DNA from 2 places in the Sporofaciens sp. St.21A7 genome. Region 1 is predicted to be linked to the other one. Evidence: predicted binding sites of a transcription regulator. Region 1 holds the regulator's gene; the other holds the start of a gene.
What was found. The regulator NrdR, encoded in region 1, represses ribonucleotide reductase genes. The targets are predictions, from matches to a motif close to CACAANATNTTGTG.
Positions count from the first base shown of each region.

Region 1 (9,989 bases):
TCATCAGCACAAAGGACGCCATCACGTCCGACGTATCCGCCAGATTCACCTCCATATCTGACTCATAGTCTGTGATTGTCACCTGAAAATAATACTCATAGCCCATCTCTTCAATCTCGCGCAGATACGGCAGCATAGGCCTTGGATTCTTCGTCCAGAACACGATACAATCCACCGTCTCAGGAGACAGGAAAATCCTTTTTATCTTTTTACGGTTATATGGATTCGGAACCAGCACTTCCCCGGCTTTCAGGCGGTTCACGAACCACTCCGGATATAACGCCGGAATATCCGTTCTTCTGCTAGCGCTGATTATCATTACTCAGTTCCAATCCTGCCCTGCCGTACACGGGCGTAAAATCCCCAAAATTCTTCTCGATCAGCCTGCAATACTCCTCAAAGGGTTCCGCGCCTTCAAAGGGTATCCTAAGAACGTCCCGGACTCCCTTGTAATACCACCCAATGATATGCTTGTCCTTCATGCGGAACCTGTTCCAGAGTTCTTCCCCCAGAACAGGATAATCCCTGTCGATATCCCGGATATTCGACAGCTTATCCGCAAGTCCGATCATCTGCACATCCCTGGGCGCATTCCGCAGGTGTTCAATCGTACTGAGCTTCCTGTCCATCCAGGATTTTGACTTATCCTCACTCTCCTGGGCGACAATCCTTGCCACCCGCTCCGAAAACTCCTGCGCCAGTATCCTCTGCGTCACCCCTTCACAGTCTTCAATCGTGTCGTGCAGCACAGCCGCACTGATTACCTCCTCATCCTTCGTCATCGTCGAAACAATATCCTTCACCTCCACCGGATGAACGATATACGGACGCTTCGTCCCCTTCCTAAATTGCCCTTCGTGTGCCTTAAATGCGAATTCGACTGCTCTGTCAATCATACTCTTACCTCTCTTAATGCCGCTACTCATCTAACAGGTTTTCTTCCTCCTCAATTCCTTCACGAAGCCTCGCTTTTTCTTTTTTATGGAATAAGTTAAATATACAGGGAACGACGAACAAAGTCAATACAGTTCCGTATATCAATCCTCCGATTGTCACCACGGCCATCGGCTGGACCATGTCCGCCCCCATGCCGAACCCGGCTGCCATGGTGGACAGGCCAAGGATCGTGGTCAGCGCCGTCATAACGATTGGGCGAAGCCTGGTCGTTCCCGCCTCCACAAGGGCTTCCCGCTGTTCCATTCCATTTTCAATGAGCTGATTGGCATAGTCAATGAAGACAATCCCATTATTCACAATAATACCCGACAGCATGACGAATCCAATCATGGCAATTACGCTGACCGGCATCCCGGCAATGTAGAGCGCCAGAAGCCCTCCGGTAAATGCAAGGGGTACGGTAAACATGACGATGAAGGGTGAGCGCAGGGACTGGAACTGCGCTACCATGATAAGATACATGAACACCAGCGCAAGGGCAAGCATCTTAAAGAGTTCCACCATCGCCTCCATAATCGTCTCATCCTCACCGGTCATCCTGACTTCATAGCCTTCCGGTACGCTGTAACCGCCTAAAGCCTTCTTCACCCGATTACTGACAAGACCGATATTATCCCCATCTTGAATCTCCGCCGTTACGGACATATAGCGGCTCTGGTCCATGCGGCTGATTGCCTGTAGGCCGGAGGCGTCCTCAAACGTGGCGATATCCCCAAGTTTTACCTCTTCTTTCGTCCCGTCCTGCTTCTGCGCCGTGACTGTAAGGTTCTTCACATCCTCGCGGGTCAGGCTTTCATTGGCGTCGTCCAGCACATAGACGTCGTACTCGTTGGTGTCCGTGGACAGCGTCGTTGCCGTCCTCGCCTCCGAGAGCTTGCCGGAAAGTTCCTGGTACACCTGCGCCACCGTCAGGCTGTGCTGCGTCGCTTTTGCTTTATCCACAATGACCCGAAGCTCTTCCTTATTATCCTCGGTTCCGTCCGATACGTTCTGCGTTCCTTTGACGCCCTCCACGATTTTCTTGACATCCTTTGCAATCTTCTGCAGACGGTCTAAGTCCTTACCCTTTATCTGGATATTGATTCCGGCGCTTCCCAAAGCGCTCATATCCATGTTGGACATATTTACCGTAAGCTCTCCGGCAAGGTCTTTCGTAACCTTCTCGATTTCCTTTTTCAACTGCTCGTTGGACATGGAAGGATTCTCCTTGGTCGTGGCATAAAAGGAAATGCTGTTGCTCTCTGACTGCCCTCCTCCCATCATGGAGTCTGAAGCCATCAGGCCGCCCACATCCTCGATATCTTTGATTTTACTTACCCGTTCCATCACCTCATCGGCGGTCTTGGCCGTCTCTTCTAAACTGGTTCCCTTTTCCATCTCCAGATCCATGCTGATCTGGGTACTCTCCATGTCAGGCATGAACTGAGTTCCTCGTGTCAGCTCTATGGCTATGCTGCCTGCGAACAAGAGTAAGGCGCCAAGGATGACAAGGACTTTATGGTTCAGGGCGCAGCGGAGCATAGTTCCGTAAATCTCCCGCACCTTGATAAAGAACCGTGACTCCTTGTTCTCCGTCTTCCTAAGCAGCCCCGCTGACATCATCGGAACCAGGGTCAGGGCAATCAGGAGACTGGCAAGCAGGGAATAGGCGATTGTCAGTCCCATATCCACAAAGAGCTGCCTTGTGACTCCTGAGGTAAATACGATAGGAAGGAACACACATACGGTAGTCAGGGTGGACGCCGCGATCGCCCCGCCCACCTGTCTCGCCCCTTCGATTGCGGCTTGTTTTGCAGACGCGCCTTCTTCGTTCCGCATCCGGTAAATATTTTCAATCACGACGATGGAGTTATCCACCAGCATACCTACTCCCAGCGCAAGCCCTGACAGGGAAATGATATTCAGTGTGACTCCGGAGAAATACATCGCCACTAACGCCGTCATGATACTGATTGGGATAGAGCATGCGATTACAAACGTTGGCCGGATGCTCTTTAGGAATACCAGCAGGATAATGACTGCAAGCGCCGCGCCGTACACCAGGTTCTCCAGCACAGAATTAACAATTAAGTCGATGTAGACTCCCTGATCCATCAGGACTACCGTATCAATGCCAGAATGCTCTTTTTTCACCTGCTTCAGACGCTCTAACACCCGATCGCTTACGTCGCCCGTGGAATAACCGGTCTGCTTCTGGATCATCAGCATGACGCCGGCGTTTCCGTTGATTTTCGCATAGGTCTCGTCTGCATTGTTGACTATTTCAACGCTGGCTACGTCCGACAGCTTCACAGGGTCGATTCCTTCCATATCCACCAGCACTAAGTCTTTCAGTTCTCCGATGTTTTTGAATTTCTCACCCACACGGATAAGGAAATCGCTCCCCTCTTCCTGCACATAGCCTGCCGGCATGCTGAAATTCTCTGCCGAAAGGATGGTCTTTACCATGTCCGCCGTAAGGAGGCTGCCGATTTCTGCCCCGGCGGAGGCTTCTTCCATGGCAGATTCCATCTGCGCCTCCTGCATTTGCAGAGCGGATTCCCCTGCGGCAAGCTGCGCCGTGCCTTCTCCGATACCAACCGCTGCCTCTAACTGGGCGGACGCAAGCTCTCCCCTTGCCTGGGCCAGTGTCATGGCTCCCTCGTTGATTTGCTGCTGCACTGCCTGTAACTGGCTTTTCCCGGTCACCAGTTGGTTTTTGCCTTCTAAAAGCCCCGCCTCCTGCTGTTCTAACTGCTCAATAGCCGCCACGATTGCCGCCCGCGCCGTCTCGTAGACTCCGTCGCCTACGATTGTCTCAAGTTGGGCCAGTTGTGCTTCCAGTTCTGCTTTCTGCTCTTCTGTAAGCCCAATATCCGGCAATTCCAGCGTACCTTTAATCTCGTCGTATTTTGCTTTCGACGCGTCAAGCTGAGTCAACTGGGCCTGTGCCTCTGCTTTTCCCGCCTGAATCAGGGCAAGGTTCTGCTGAAGCTGTGTCTCGGCTACATTTAACTCAGCCATCTTCTCCGTGATTTCCAACTGAGCCTGTTTGATTTCTTCGCTTTTCATAGAAATCTGTGACTCGGCTTCGGCTAAGCCGGAAGAAGCCTGTGCCTTGCCGGATTCCAGAGCGGCTTTCCCGCTTGCGACCTGGGCTTTCGCCTCATCCAGCGCGCTTTTTGCCTCGTTTACCTTCCGCTCCATTTCTGCCTTGATTTCGTCGTTCAGCTCTGTGACCTTCTGCTCGTTGACGGTGATTTCGACCGTTTCTTCGATGCTTCCGGTCACGGTGACGGATGCGACGCCTTCCACGCTTTCTACTTCGGGAATCACCTGTTCATCGATGATTTTGCTGGTTTCCGCCGCGTCTTCACCCTCGGCGCTCACCGCCGCCACCAGTACCGGCATCATGTCCGGATTCAGTTTCATAATGATGGGGTTCGACACTTCGTCGGGCCAGAAGCCTTGAATCTGGTCAAGGCTTTCCCGCATCTCGATGGTAACGGAATCCATGTTCGCCGTCTGGTCAAATTCCAGGACTACCGTAGAAGCATTTTCATTGGAAATAGACTGAACGGTCTTGATGTTGCTGACCGTCGCCATGGTCTGCTCCACAGGTTTCGTCACAATCTGCTCGACTTCCTCGGGGCTTGCGCCTATGTATGTAGTCATGACGATTGCATATGGAAGGTTCATGCTCGGCAGAAGGTCTACGGTCATATTGCCGAAGGAAACCACTCCCAGAATGATAATGAGTACTACGCCTACTACTACTGTGTAAGGTTTTTTTACGCTGAATTTTGATAGCATGTGAAGCCCTCTTTCTGTGTGTTAGTTGATTTACATATTATTAAAATAATATGTAAATCATAGCACTTGAGACTTTTATTGACAAGAATTCTGGTGTATAATGGTGGCGCGAAGATGCGATTTAATAGATAATTTATAAACATTTTATAAAGCATTTTATTGGATTGGAGAATTGGGGATGGAATCAAAAAATGTACTGGTTACGGGGGCTTCCCGTGGTATCGGGCGGGCGGCTGCCTTTCGGTTTGCAAAGGGAGGGTATCATGTTTTCCTGAACTGCTGCACTTCGGTGGATGAACTGAATGAGGTGCGGCGGGGAATCGAGGAGGTATATCAGGGTTCTTGCGAGGTGGTCTGCGGGGATGTGGGGAATCCAAAGGATGTTGCGTCCATGTTTGAACAGATTTACCGTTCCTGCGGCTGTCTGGACGTGCTGGTCAATAATGCGGGCATTTCTCATATAGGGCTTTTGATGGATATGGGTGACGATGACTGGCGGAAAGTGATTGATACCAACCTGTCTTCCGTCTTCTACTGCTGCCGCAAGGCGATTCCTCCTATGATATCACGGCAGTCTGGGAAAATCATCAATATTTCCTCCATGTGGGGGACTTCGGGGGCATCCTGCGAAGTGGCTTATTCTGCTTCTAAAGCGGGGGTGAACGGACTTACGAAGGCGCTTGCCAAAGAACTTGCGCCCAGCAATATCCAAGTGAACGCTATTGCCTGCGGGGTGATTGATACCAAGATGAATATGCAGTTATCGGAAGAAGAACGGAAAACATTAGAGAATGAGATTCCGGCAGGAAGATATGGAACGGCAGAGGAGATTGCCCAGGTGGCGTGGGACTTGGCCCATGCGCCCGGGTATCTGACGGGACAGGTGATCGGAGTGGATGGAGGATATCTGTAGGGGGGACAGCGTGTCCCGCTACAGCATATCCTCCAGACAGTCTGCGATTGCCCCACCCCGATTTACGAGTTGATCTCAAGCATGACCGGGCAATGGTCTGACCCCATTACATCCGTCAGGATCTTCGCATCCTTCAGCCTGTCTTTCAGGCATTCTGACACGCAGAAATAATCAATCCGCCACCCTGCATTCTTAGCGCGCGCACTAAAACGGTAAGACCACCAGGAATAGATCCCTTCCACATCCGGATAGAAGTGCCGGAACGTGTCTATAAATCCCGATTCAAGAAGTTCTGTGAACTTCCCCCGCTCCTCATCGGTAAATCCTGCATTCTTATGGTTCGTCTTAGGGTTCTTCAAGTCAATCTCCTTATGGGCCACATTCAAATCCCCACAGAAAATCACAGGCTTTTTCTCTTCCAGCCTTTTCAAGTACGCCAGAAACGCCGACTCCCACTCCATCCGGTAGGGAAGCCTTGCCAGCTCGTTCTGGGAATTCGGCGTGTATACCGTGATAAAATAGTAATCCTCAAATTCCAGCGTAATCACGCGCCCTTCCTGGTCATGCTCTGCAATCCCGATTCCGTTAGAAACAGATATAGGCTCTTTCTTCGTAAAGACTGCCGTCCCTGAATAGCCTTTCCGCTGGGCGTAATTCCAATACTGATGATAGCCCGGCGTCTCAAGGGCAAGCTGTCCTTCCTGCATCTTCGTTTCCTGAATACAGAAAACATCTGCGTCCGCCTCCTGAAAAAAATCCATGAATCCCTTCTGCACACACGCGCGGATTCCATTTACATTCCATGATATAAATTTCATCGTTGAAACTCCTCCATGATTCCCGTATTATGCCGATGGCATTCTACTAATAATATACTTTCCGCAGGAACAATCCCCTTGCCGGCGCAAGGAATCCTGCAAGGCTTCGATCCTCCGCCGCTATCACCACCGGCAGCTTTGAGGCGTCCCGCTTGCCCGTCCCAATCTCTAATAACGTCCCGGTCAGAATCCGTACCATATGATATAGGAAACCTGTGCCGTAATAGGTAATCCTGACCTTCTCTCCATTGCTTACAATCTTGATATTCGTGATACGCCGGATGGAATCCTTACATTCCTTGTCATCGGTGAAGCTTATGAAGTTCTTAGGGCCGATTAGATACTTGGTGGCATCGCGCATCGCCTCAATATCCAGTTTCTCCGGATAATGGTAGCAGTATCTCCGGGAAAATACGTCCGGCTTCTCCCGGCAGTCGATATAATACTCGTATTTCTTACCCTTCGCGCTCTTGCGGGCATGGAAACTGTTCCTTACTAGCTCCACCTTCACCACACGGATATCTTCCGGAAGATACCGGTTCAAAGACTCTTTGAATTCATTGGTATCGTAAAGTTTCGACAGCTTCACGCTAACCACCTGCCCGCGGGCATGGACTCCTGCGTCCGTCCGCCCGGAACCGTCTACCTGGACCCGGTAGCCTACTAATTTGCCGATGCTCCACTCCATGACGAACTGGATGGTATTGTCCGTCGTGACCTGGCGCTGCCATCCCTGATATCTGCTGCCATCGTAAGCGATGGTCAATTTGTATGTTCTCATTTATCTCACCCAATCTATCGTATATTCACAATCTTAATTCCGACGGTTGCCTATGCATCCCGATACCAGACATGTGTAGGATGCCGCGCTATAAAAAGGAAGAAGCAAACGATTCCTGCTTTGCTTCTTCCCTATTCTACCACTTAATTCACGTCATAGCAAATATCTTCTCTATCAAATATCTTCCAATTTTTCTATAAGGCTACTTCAATATCTTTTTCAGCTCGTCCATAAATGTGTTCACGTCTTTGAATTCCCGATAAACCGACGCAAATCTCACGTATGCAACCTCGTCCAGATTCTTCAATTCCTCCATGACAATCTCCCCTACCCGGCTGCTGGGAATCTCCTTCGCCTCCAGGCTGAATACCTTCGTCTCTATCCTGTCGATGGTGCGCTGGATATCCACTGCAGATACCGGCCGCTTATAGCATGCCCGCAGGATTCCGTTCTCGATCTTGCCCCGGTTATACTGTTCTCGGTTGTTGTCTTTTTTGATAATGATTAAGGGAATTGTCTCGACCTTCTCGTAGGTCGTAAAACGCTTGCCGCAGGCGTCGCAGGAACGGCGGCGGCGGATGGAATTGCCATCTTCCGCGGGCCTGGAGTCGATTACTCTGGTATCTAACTGGTTACAATACGGACACTTCATCTTGTGCTGTTTTCCTTTCTCTTCGTAAGCATAGTATACAACGCGGGAATGCAGGAAGTCAAACTGTATTTTGATTATCGTCCGCATTAAGGTAATTTTTATTTTAAATGTTTCACCGTAACCCGAATCCCCTCCTCTGTATTCTCAATCATCACTCCCATTCCATGAAGCCCTAAAATCTTCTTCACCAGAAACAGCCCAATCCCCATATGCTTCTCCTTCTTCCCCCGGCTTTTATTCCCGGTATAGAACAAATCAAAGGCATGCAGAAGCTGTTCCTCTTCCATGGTTTTCCCGGTATTCTCAATCACGCACTTCCCCGCTTCTGTCCTGACCAGTATCCTGCCATCAGGCACATTATACTCCACGGCATTAGAAATCAGATTCCAAACTGCCTTCCCAAGATATTCCCGGTCGCCCTCCACCAGGAAATCTGCGTCTTCCTGATATTGCACCTGAATATTCTTCTCGTCAATCATCGGCTCAAACTTCTTCATTTCCTCCCGAATCAGTTCCCCAAATGACACTGTTTCTTTTTTCAGCGCCAGTTCCTCGGAATCGTCCAGTTTCGATATCTCTATCATTTCCCTCACCAGAGAATCCATCTCCTCCGTCTGTCCGATAATCTGGGTGAGATAATAGTCCCTCTTTTCCTCCATATTATGCTCTATCAGATTCTCCGCAAAATTCCGGATAATGCCAAGAGGCGTTTTCAGCTCGTGCGCCATGGCGTTGGTGATATCCCGCCGCGTTTCCTCCAACGCCATCTGCCGTGCATAGGTCTGCTCAAATGTATGGCTGACCACAAACACACATAGGACAGTCAAGAGCAGTCCCGCCAGATAGAGGTATTTCATATATTCAAATGCATCGCTCCAGGGCCTTTCTTCCATGCGGATTTCCATATAGACATAAGGGTCGTCTACAAATTCCACTTTCAGCTTATACTTACATCGGAAAAGCAGTCCCTCTCTTTCACTGTAGATACTGGGATATTCTGCTTCTGCTGCTTCTGCTGTTTCCGCTTCTCCAAAAAACTCTCCCGGATTCGGGAAACTATGGAGATATTTACTGCTGCTCCATCTGTGCCATCTCTCATAAGAAGTGATGTAGGGAAATACAAGGCCTGCATCCTGAACTTCTCCATTTTTCCGCTCCTCTTTGCTAATATCCGGATTCGCCCACTCCCACAGGATTTTGCTGTCTGTGACATGAAAAATCCGCTCGGTGCCATACTCTTTTCCCGTGGCATAATCCACCATCAGACCGACGCTTGCATGTGTAACCATCTCCCCTGTAAGCGGATTTTTATACTGCTTTTCATTCGCCTCCTCTCCTTCCTCCCACGTAAGTTCCTGGACGAAAATATCATACAATTCCTTTCCATCCGAAGATATGCGGATTAGGAATCTATATTTTCCCGGCAGCGTATAGTTTTCCGTAGACTGTCTTTCCTTCCAGCAATGTTCCGCCAGTTCTTCTTTTTGCTTAAATGTGAGATAATCATCCAGATTGAAAGGGCCAACGTTGATTCCGGCGGTATCCGCCATATACATCATATCGCCGATTGCATCATAGCTATTTGCCAGCAAATTCTGCTCCTTGTCATAAACGGCGACTGCAATATTCAGTTGGGGGTTCGTCGTACTCCAGAAATATTCATTTACCAGACAACGATAATATTCCCGCCGCTTGTCCTCTCCAGAAAATTCTTCAGACTCTGCCATAGAATCCTCCTGGTCCGTCGCTTTTCTGTGGATGGATGTCGCAACTTGCTCAAACGTACGGATATAGTCCTCCTCAAACTTTTGTTTCACCAGCAGCGTTGCCAGCCCCATCGTCGCCAGATACAGGGTAAGAAAAACGGCGGCTGCCGGTTTCCAGAATCTTTTCTTTTTTTTATTCCGTATTCCATTCATCGTACCACCTCCGATTTATGCGCCAGTCAACCAGATTACAGGTAAACCGGCGTCACATTACGCCTCATTACGGATTGCCATTTTCCGTGGATAAACGATATCCGAACTTCCGCACAGTCTCTATGGTACATCCGCAGGAACCGATTGCCTTGCGCAG
Region 1 is NZ_BAAGFN010000001.1:1,374,138-1,384,126, reverse strand. It holds gene AC6I3O_RS06985 (DUF1848 domain-containing protein) at 1-319, opposite strand, end outside; gene AC6I3O_RS06980 (HD domain-containing protein) at 303-896, opposite strand; gene AC6I3O_RS06975 (efflux RND transporter permease subunit) at 919-4,749, opposite strand; gene ymfI (elongation factor P 5-aminopentanone reductase) at 4,928-5,662, shown strand; gene AC6I3O_RS06965 (exodeoxyribonuclease III) at 5,725-6,480, opposite strand; gene truA (tRNA pseudouridine(38-40) synthase TruA) at 6,527-7,261, opposite strand; gene nrdR (transcriptional regulator NrdR) at 7,464-7,913, opposite strand; gene AC6I3O_RS06950 (sensor histidine kinase) at 8,012-9,832, opposite strand; gene AC6I3O_RS06945 (response regulator transcription factor) at 9,900-9,989, opposite strand, start outside.

Region 2 (9,989 bases), 1.2 Mb from region 1:
TGGACCTTTCCGCCTTTGGCAAGATCCACATCGTACAGATAACCACTGTAACACCAGACATCCTTCATAGGATACCTCTCTTTAATTCTCCTCAGAAGCCCCGTCAGCACTCCCTGGTTCTCCGGCTCAAACGGTTCCCCGCCAAGCAGCGAGAACCCTTGAATATACTCCGGTTCCAAGAGCCTCAGCACCTCTTCCTCCGTCTCCTTGGTATAAGGCTGTCCGTATTTAAAATCCCACGTCTCCGGATTAAAGCACCCCTTACAGTGATGCCTGCACCCCGAAACAAACAGACTGACCCGGACGCCCGGGCCGTCTGCTATATCACATTCTTTTATCTTTCCATAATGCATAATGTCACCTTTGCCGCCTCCATCTTACTTACAGATACAGCGCCCGGGCCGTCCCCTTCCTACAGATGAGACGCCTGGACCGTCTATTTCTTACAGATGCAGCACTCTGTCCTTAATCTCCTGAGTACGCCCCTGATTCCAGAACTGCGTCCCGATATACCCGCAAGTCCTGCGCGCAACGAACATCTTATCCTGATCCTTATTCTGGCAATTCGGGCATTCCCAGATTAGCTTCCCTGCCCCGTCTTCCTTGATGGTAATCTCACCGTCATATCCACAGCATTCACAATAATCACTCTTTGTATTCAGTTCCGCATACATAATGTTGTCGTAAATGAACTTCATCACAGCCAAGACCGCCGGAATATTATTCTGCATGTTCGGCACTTCGATATAGCTGATTGCGCCACCCGGGGACAATTTCTGGAAATCCGCCTCGAATTTCAGCTTCTTAAATGCATCGATATCCTCGGACACATGCACATGGTAGCTGTTGGTAATATAATTCTTATCCGTAACACCCTCAATAATGCCGAACCGCTTCTGCAGACATTTGGCAAATTTATACGTCGTGGACTCCATCGGCGTCCCATATACAGAATAGCTGATATGCTCTGCCTCTCTCCACTCCTTACACTTATCGTTCAATCTCTGCATGACTGCCAGCGCAAACGGCCTTGCCTCCGGGTCAGTATGGGACTTCCCGAGCATCCGCATGCACATCTCATAAAGCCCTGCATAGCCAAGGGAAATCGTCGAATACCCGTTGTACAACAGAGCGTCAATCACCTGTCCCTTTTTCAGCCGGGCCAGCGCGCCGTACTGCCACAGAATCGGCGCCACATCCGACACGGTCCCAAGAAGGCGCTCATGCCTGCACCTAAGCCCTCTGTGGCACAGTTCCAGACGCTCATCCAGAATCTCCCAGAAACGCTCCATATCTCCCTCGGAAGAACAGGCCACATCCACCAGATTGATCGTCACAACGCCCTGGTTGAACCTGCCGTAGAACTTATGACTTCCGTCCTCGTTCCGCTGTGAATCCTCCACCGTCAGGAAGGAACGGCATCCCATACAAGGATACACGTCTCCCTGTTTCAGTTCCTTCATAATCTTCGCGGAAATATAATCCGGAACCATTCGCTTCGCCGTACACTCCGCCGCCAGCTCCGTCAGATGCCAGTACTTAGTGCCAGCCTTCACATTATCCTCGTCCAGTACATAAATCAGCTTGGGGAATGCCGGCGTAATCCAGACACCCTTCTCATTCTTCACCCCTTGCATCCTCTGAACCAATACTTCCTCTATAATCAATGCCAAGTCATCCCGCACCTGACCTTCCTCTACCTCATCCAGATACATAAAGATCGTCACGAACGGCGCCTGCCCGTTACATGTCATCAGCGTAATCAACTGGTACTGAATGGTCTGGATACCGCTCTTGACCTCTTCTCTCAGCCGACGCTCCGTCACTCTGCTGATAATCTCCTCATCCATACTCTCGCCACACTCTTTACGCTCGGCAATCACAGCCTTGCGCAGCTTCTGCCTGCTGATATCAACGAACGGAGCCAGATGCGCCAGCGTAAACGACTGTCCGCCGTACTGGTTGCTCGCCACCTGCGCCACAATCTGCGTCGTCACGTTGCAAGCCGTAAAGAAACTGTGGGGCTTCTCAATCAGCGTCTCACTGATTACCGTCCCGTTCTGGAGCATATCGGCAAGGTTAATCAAATCACAGTTATGCTCCTTCTGGGCAAAATAATCGGAATCATGAAAATGAATGATTCCTTCTTCGTGTGCATTCACAATCTCTGCCGGAAGCAGCACTCTCTTCGACAAATCCTTGCTGACTTCCCCCGCCATATAATCCCTCTGGGTCGAATTAATCACAGGGTTCTTATTAGAATTCTCCTGCGTGACCTCCTCGTTAATATTCTCTATCAGGGAAAGTATCCCGTTATCCGTCGTATTCGACTTACGCTTCAGCTCCCGTCTGTAACGGTAACGCACATACTTCTGTGCCACTTCATAACCGCGCATCTCCATAATTCCGCGCTCAACCATATCCTGAATATCTTCTACATTCACAGCATGGGGCAGCTCCCCTATCTTTGATGCTATATTATCTGCAATCGCAACAATCTGATAATCGTTCATCTGATGAATCCTGTCCACTTCGCCGTTGGCAGCCTTCACCGCATTCACAATCTTCGACAGGTCGAACAGGACTTCCTCCCCATTCCGCTTGATTACATTCGTCTTAATGTCCACACCCATTGTATTCCCTCGCTTTCACACATACAAAATATTGATACTCCCTTGTAAATCTACACAATATGTTGGGTCACGTACTATCATACACTAAACTAGCGCGAAAGGGAAGAGGAAGTTTAAAAAAATTTTCAACAAATATCTTCTGTATTTTTCTACTTGTTTTCTCCATTTAAAATACTTGACAACGCTCTTTGGCATAATCTAAGGCAATTTAAGACGCATAGTTTGGCACGCCCCTATACGCGCCGCCTTTACAAAAGCCCAAGATGGGAAAACGCTTTCCACAGACCGTCTTTCTCAATCGAATCCGTCACATAATCCGCAATCTCCTTCACCCACGGCGAGCCATTCCCCATGGCAACCCCTGTTCCTGCGTAACGTATCATCTCAATATCGTTGTCTCCGTCCCCAATTGCGACAGCATCCTCCCGGCCGCATTCCTTCACCTTCAAAATCTGCCGTATAGCCTCTGCTTTCGTGATATAATTGGGCGTAATCTCCCCCGTCCACCTTTCCTCATAAGGCAGCCCAAGGTGGGTGATATGGAACGAATATCCCCATTTAGACAGGATCTCCCGGCTGACTTCTTCCCGGCTGAACACAATCAGCTGCTCCACATCCGGCACCTCCAACAAAGATTCCACCGGCCTTGGCATCAACGCCTCCGATTCATCCACGCATAATCTCTCGCATAGTTCCGTATAAATCTTGCAGTAATCCTCCCAGTTCTCCTGAAACACATAACTCTCCTTGTTATTTCCCATTTCCACAACACAATCCTGCTCTAACAGGTCTTTCATAAGCTCAATATACGCCAACTGTGTGAAATATTTATGCCCGATCCGCTCTCCGTGATACTCGATATATCCTCCCGAACTTGCGATTACTCCGTCAAATCCGATATCTCGTATCTTCTTCTCAATGCGGCAGTATAACCGTCCCGTATTCAGGATTACCTCATGGCCGTTCTGCCTTGCTTTACGGATTGCTTCCACCGCCGACTCTAAAACTGTACCGTCAAAATCCCTTATTGTACCGTCAATGTCCAGAAAAATTACTTTCCCCATCAGTCTATCCCTCTCTCACAGATGCCTTCTCTAATCTTGATACTATTTTACCATATATTGTACAATATCTCTGTTCGATTTTAAATACAATTTACAATTTCGTTACTATTTTTTCCAAAATGTAACCACATACAACTAAAACGGCAGCATCCTGTACTGCTACAGAACACTGCCGTCCATCTCTTCTGTTTCTCCCTCTGCCTCTACCATCTTGAGGATATCGCACACATCACACTCCAGATAGTCACACATCTTCTCCAGCGTATGCAGATCCACGCGGACTACCTTATTTTTACAGTAATTATTCAACTGAGTACGCTGTAGCCGACACCAATAGCAGAGCGTTGTCTTACTGACACCCTTCTCAGCCAGAACCCTCTCAATATCAATCACTATTTTCTTCATATTTCAACCCCACATTACATCTTTTCGATTAGTATACCCAGATTTTTCTTGAAAAAATAGATGTAATAAATTACACTGTAATTAATTGCACCGTTTCTCTTCGGCACAGAATAAGGAGGTATACATACATGAAGAAAAAGAAATTGGGGCTTATTATCCCACCCGCTATCCTGTTGTTAGCGTTCTGTATGGAAGAAATCAGACCGTATGAAATCCTACACTCTACCGTCATGTCTTCCCCCAATCTTACAGAAAATGAAATCACTATGGTAATACACAGCTTTCTTCCCATCGACAAGGACGCCCTTGCCAAAGAAGTTACAGAAACCCATATGATGCTGAATGGAGACAGACCTAACCAATATTTAGAGCTGGAACTCTATCGAACCGAGCTGCACTATAGATTTGGGATAGTATACGATACTATCCTATGCAATGAATCTGGGGAGCTTGTATCCGAAATTGAATTCTGAATAATGCCAGAACTTGCGAAATCCCAAAAGATGTAGTAATGTGTTGAGAGAATAATTAGAAAGGAGCTTCTTATGATTTTCGATACACATGCCCATTATGACGATGAACAATTTAACAATGACCGCGATACACTGCTGCAATCCATGGCAGACAACGGAGTGGGGACCATCGTTAATGCCAGCGCAACCCTCCGTTCCTGCGAGCAAGTCGCCCGCATGGCCGAGGACTATCCCTTCATGTATGCTGCGGTCGGCGTCCACCCAGACAATGTAGGCGAGCTGGACGACGAGTCATTCGCCCGCATGAAAGAATTGTTCAAAAGAGACAAGGTAATTGCCGTGGGGGAGATTGGTCTTGATTATTATTGGGACAACGTATCTCATGATATTCAAAAAAAATGGTTTATCCGTCAGCTTGCCCTTGCAAGAGAACAGAACCTTCCCGTCCTAATCCATAGCCGTGAGGCGGCTGCCGATACCATGGATATGATAAGGGAATATGCCAGCGGGCTTAAAGGCATCATCCACTGCTATTCTTATTCTAGGGAAATGGCGTTAGATTACGTGAACATGGGCTTCCATATCGGGGTGGGCGGGGTAGTCACATTCAAAAATGCCCGAAAATTAAAGGAAACCGTCGAAGCAATCCCCCTTACATCCATTGTCCTTGAGACAGACTGCCCTTATCTGGCTCCGGAGCCTTACAGGGGAAAACGGAACAATTCTGCGTATATCTCTTATATCGCTGCGGAAATTGCAAGGCTCAAAGGGATTACCTGTGAAGAGGTAATCGCACAGACGGAAGTGAATGCCAAAAATCTTTTGCTGCCAGATTCGCCGCTTTAAAAGCATATTGGGGATAAGATAAGGGGATGCCGAAAACGGCATCCCCTTCCGTATTTACCTGTCTGCAAACCTTGTGACCAACCTTCTTACAAAAGTTCTGCCCGCAGCTCTTCTGCCGTCTTCACAGACAAAAGCCCAGGAGCAATATCAAACACCGTCCTTGCCCCGCACTCTCCTGCCTTTGCCAGGCGGTACGCCGCCCTTGCATAACATATCAGCACGCTAGCCGTAAATTCCGGATTAGAATCAAGCTTCAAGGAATACTCGATAACATGCCTGTTTCCCTCTTCCCCAGTCTCACCGCTGCGGATTACAAACCCACCGTGAGGCATCTTACTGTGCTGCGCCTTCAATTCTTCCTCCGTAATAAATGATACCGTTGTGTCATAATCGTCAAAATAATTAGGCATCGTCTTAATCTCATTCTCAATCGCCTGCAAATCGGCGCCTTCTTCCGGAACCACATAACATTCCCTGAGGTGCTTCTCCCGCGTGGTCAGTTCCGGCTCACTTCCGCTCCTTACCCGCTCCACGGCCGCATCAATCGGCACCGTATACTGAATGCCGTTCTTCACGCCATCCACCCGGCGGATTGCATCAGAATGCCCCTGGCTCACGCCTTTTCCCCAGAACGTATACGTGCTCCCCTGAGGCAGAATCGCTTCCGTATACAGACGGTTCAGCGAGAACATTCCCGGGTCCCATCCCACCGAAATAATCCCAACCTTTCCGCCCTCTTTCGCCGCCTTGTCCACATTGCCAAAATACTCCGGAATTCTGGCATGGGTATCAAAACTGTCAATCGTATTAAAATTCGCCGCAATCTGCGGCCCCATCACTGGCAGATCCGTTGCAGAACCACCGCAAAGCACCATGACGTCTATCTCGTCCTTCATGGCCAGCATATCGTCCACATGCAGAACCGCCGCTCCCTCCGTGTATATTTTCACAGAAGCCGGCTCCCGTCTCGTGAACACGGCTTTCAATTCCATATCTTCATTGCGGGCAATGGCAAGCTCCACACCCCTGCCGATATTTCCATATCCGACGATTCCAATTCTAATTTTCTCCATAATGCGACATCCCTCTTTCTTTTTTCAGCGTTTACACTTCATCAGCCATCTGCTTCTTTCAACATTCACGCTCCATCAACTATCTGTTCCTTTCAGCATTCACGCTCCCCCAATGATCAGCAAATCTCCGCTCCCGCCGGCATCTCTTTCTCCGGCGTCATAAGCGCAAGATTCCCATCCGCATCCTCAGCGCACAGAAGCATCCCCTCAGACAGCACGCCAGCCAGCTTCGCCGGTTTCAGGTTCACAAGAACCATGACCTTCTTCCCGACCATATCCTCCGGCTTATAATGCGCCTTAATTCCTGACACAATCTGCTTCACCTGGCTGCCTACTTTCACCTGGGAACACAATAGTTTCTTCGACTTTTTCACTTCCTCACAGGCAATAATCTCGCCGACCTGGAACTGCATTTTCCCAAACTCCTCGAATGTAATCTCCGGCTTCGCCTCAATATCAATCACAGCGTCTTCTGTCTTTTGAGCCGCTGTCTCTCCATCCTTCCCAGCTTCCTCTTTCACAGGCGGATGAAGCTCTTCCACCTTCTTCATCACCTCTTCGATATCCAACCGGGCAAATAAAATCTCCGGCTTCTCCGTCACCTTACCGTCGCCCAACTGTCCAAGAATCTTTCCGGAGGTTTCCGGCATAAAGGGCTCAATCATCACCGCCCCTGCCTTGATGCTCTCAATCAGGTTATAAAGCACCGTCTCCAGCCTTTCTTTCTGCGCCTCATCCTTTGCCAGCGCCCACGGCATCGTCTCGTCAATATATTTATTGCACCGCTTGAACAGATTAAATATCTCCGTAATCGCATCTGCAACCCGCAGATTCTCCATTTTCGCATCCACAGCCTTAGGCGTATTCTCCGTCACCGCTTTCAAATCTGCATCCACGGCTGTGTCTTCCTCCGTCGCCGCCACACCCTTATCCGTCACCGTGCCGCCAAAATACTTATTGGTCATAGAAACCGTGCGGTTCACCAGATTTCCCAGCGTATTCGCAAGGTCGGAATTCATACGCTCCACCATCAGCTCCCACGTAATCACACCGTCATTGTCGAACGGCATCTCATGAAGCACAAAATAACGCACGGCATCCACCCCAAAGAAATCCACCAGCTCGTCCGCATACAGCACATTTCCCTTGGACTTGCTCATCTTGCCGTCTCCCTGCAAAAGCCACGGATGCCCGAAAATCTGCTTAGGCAGCGGCAAATCCAGCGCCATCAGGAAAATCGGCCAGTAAATGGTATGGAACCGGATGATATCCTTCCCAATCAGATGCAAATCTGCCGGCCAATCCTTCCGGAACTGCTCCGTACCCTCTCCGCCGCAGTCATAACCAATTCCTGTAATATAGTTCGTGAGCGCATCCAGCCACACATAGACCACATGCTTCGGGTCAAAGTCCACAGGGATGCCCCATGTAAACGAAGTTCTGGATACACACAAATCTTGCAGTCCTGGAAGCAGGAAATTATTCATCATCTCATTTTTCCGAGATACCGGCTGGATGAATTCCGGATGGGTATTGATATGCTCAATCAGCCGATCCGCGTATTTGCTCATCTTGAAGAAATATGCCTCTTCCTTCGCAGGCTGGACTTCACGCCCACAGTCCGGGCATTTGCCGTCCACAAGCTGGGATTCCGTAAAGAAAGACTCACAAGGCGTACAGTACATTCCTTCATAGTGCCCCTTGTAAATATCCCCTTTGTCATACAATTTCTTGAAAATCTTCTGAACCTGCTTCTCATGCTCCTCGTCTGTCGTGCGGATAAATTTGTCATAGGAGGTATTCATTAAATCCCAGATCCTGCGGATTTCCCCTGCCACGCGATCCACATATTCCTTGGGCGTAATCCCCGCCTCCTCTGCTTTCAACTCGATTTTCTGACCGTGTTCGTCTGTCCCGGTCTGGAAAAATACGTCGTATCCTTTGCTCCTTTTGTACCTCGCAATCGCGTCCGCAAGGACAATCTCATAGGTGTTCCCGATATGGGGTTTTCCTGACGTATAGGCAATCGCCGTCGTCATATAATACTTTGGTCTTTCACTCATTTTCTTTCTCTCCTTTCTCTAAACTTTGTCGGACGTTAGTCCGCCCGCCCCGACAAGGCATACAATCATAAAAAAACCGTCCTCCCGAGTATATTGTCAAATATACCAAGAAGACGGAATCTTACCGTGTTACCACTTCTATTTCGTCCTGCCCTCACAGACAGAACCTCGCTAAGTGCAGCCATTGCAATACCCGGCAACACTCTTACGCTATAACGGGCGAACCCATCGCAGCCTATATCGGACGATACTCAGACAGTTCCGAAATTTCCAGAATTCCTTTACTGTCCTACACAGATATCCCATAGTCGGTGCGCTGCTCAGAAGCCATCTTCAGCCATTCTCCCTCTATCCCTCTCAGCATCCCCATGCTCCAATCACTGCCGCATTTGAACCATAGTTCCAAACTGCCAAAACGATTCTCGCCGTCTTTTGCAGTTCTCCGGGAATTCTCTGTAAGATTTCAAAAAGCTTACTCTCTTCCTCATCGCTTTTTCTTTCATTAATTATGTTCAAAATCCTATCACACTCCGGCTTAGCTTGTCAAGTACGGTTTTTAATTTATTGCCCAATATCCGCCAAAGCCTTTTCTATAATTCTAAAATCAATCTGTAATCCGCCGCCAAAAATCCCCACCGGAACCTTCTCTCCCATGCCGTATATCGTTGGGAAATCGTCATTTTCAAAGAAATATGCAATCACAATACGCCTTTCTATATCCACCATCCAATATTCCCTTACGCCAGCCGCCTCATACTTGTGAAGTTTCAGACACATATCTTTCTTCCGGGTCGATTCTGACAGAATCTCCATAACGAAATCCGGCGCGCCCATAATACACCTTTTCGTAATCTTATCTCTGGCGCAGACAATCAATATATCCGGCTGTACCATCGTCTTGTCATCTCTGTCAAGGCACACGTCTACCGGTGCAATCCATACACTGCATTTTCCTTTTTGATGATCGATATAATCTGCAATCTGTCTGGAAACCCGAAAAATCACGTCCTGATGCCCGGTCGTCGGCGCTGCCATATCGTAGAACTTTCCGTCTATCAGTTCCACCCTCTGCTCGTCTGGCAGCGCATAATAATCCTCTAACGTATAGCCTTTCTTTTCTACCTGATATACACTTGTTTCCCTTACCTCATTCCCATACTGTTTCGGCTTCAGCGCCTCCTCCAACGCCTGTAAGGTTTCAGAATCCAGAGTTTCCATCTCACCGCTAAACATCTTCCGTATCGTTTCCATCGGAATGCCTGTCAACTCCGAAATTTTCTCATATGTATAGCCCTTTAATTCCCGGTAATATTCCATTAACGTTATATTCATGCAGCCGTCCTTTCTAAAAAATACGCCCAGAATAAAGCTGGAACTCCATTACACCTCTATTATAAAAAAATTTTTTCTGGTTTACAAGCAGCACTAGTAC
Region 2 is NZ_BAAGFN010000001.1:153,386-163,374, reverse strand. It holds gene nrdG (anaerobic ribonucleoside-triphosphate reductase activating protein) at 1-353, opposite strand, end outside; gene nrdD (anaerobic ribonucleoside-triphosphate reductase) at 444-2,633, opposite strand; gene AC6I3O_RS00800 (HAD family hydrolase) at 2,882-3,697, opposite strand; gene AC6I3O_RS00795 (helix-turn-helix domain-containing protein) at 3,857-4,102, opposite strand; gene AC6I3O_RS00790 (hypothetical protein) at 4,231-4,575, shown strand; gene AC6I3O_RS00785 (TatD family hydrolase) at 4,648-5,421, shown strand; gene AC6I3O_RS00780 (diaminopimelate dehydrogenase) at 5,508-6,494, opposite strand; gene metG (methionine--tRNA ligase) at 6,611-8,557, opposite strand; gene AC6I3O_RS00770 (hypothetical protein) at 8,915-9,073, opposite strand; gene AC6I3O_RS00765 (Uma2 family endonuclease) at 9,119-9,889, opposite strand.
Region 2: the regulator NrdR is predicted to act here: its motif matches at 2,687-2,700, upstream of nrdD (anaerobic ribonucleoside-triphosphate reductase).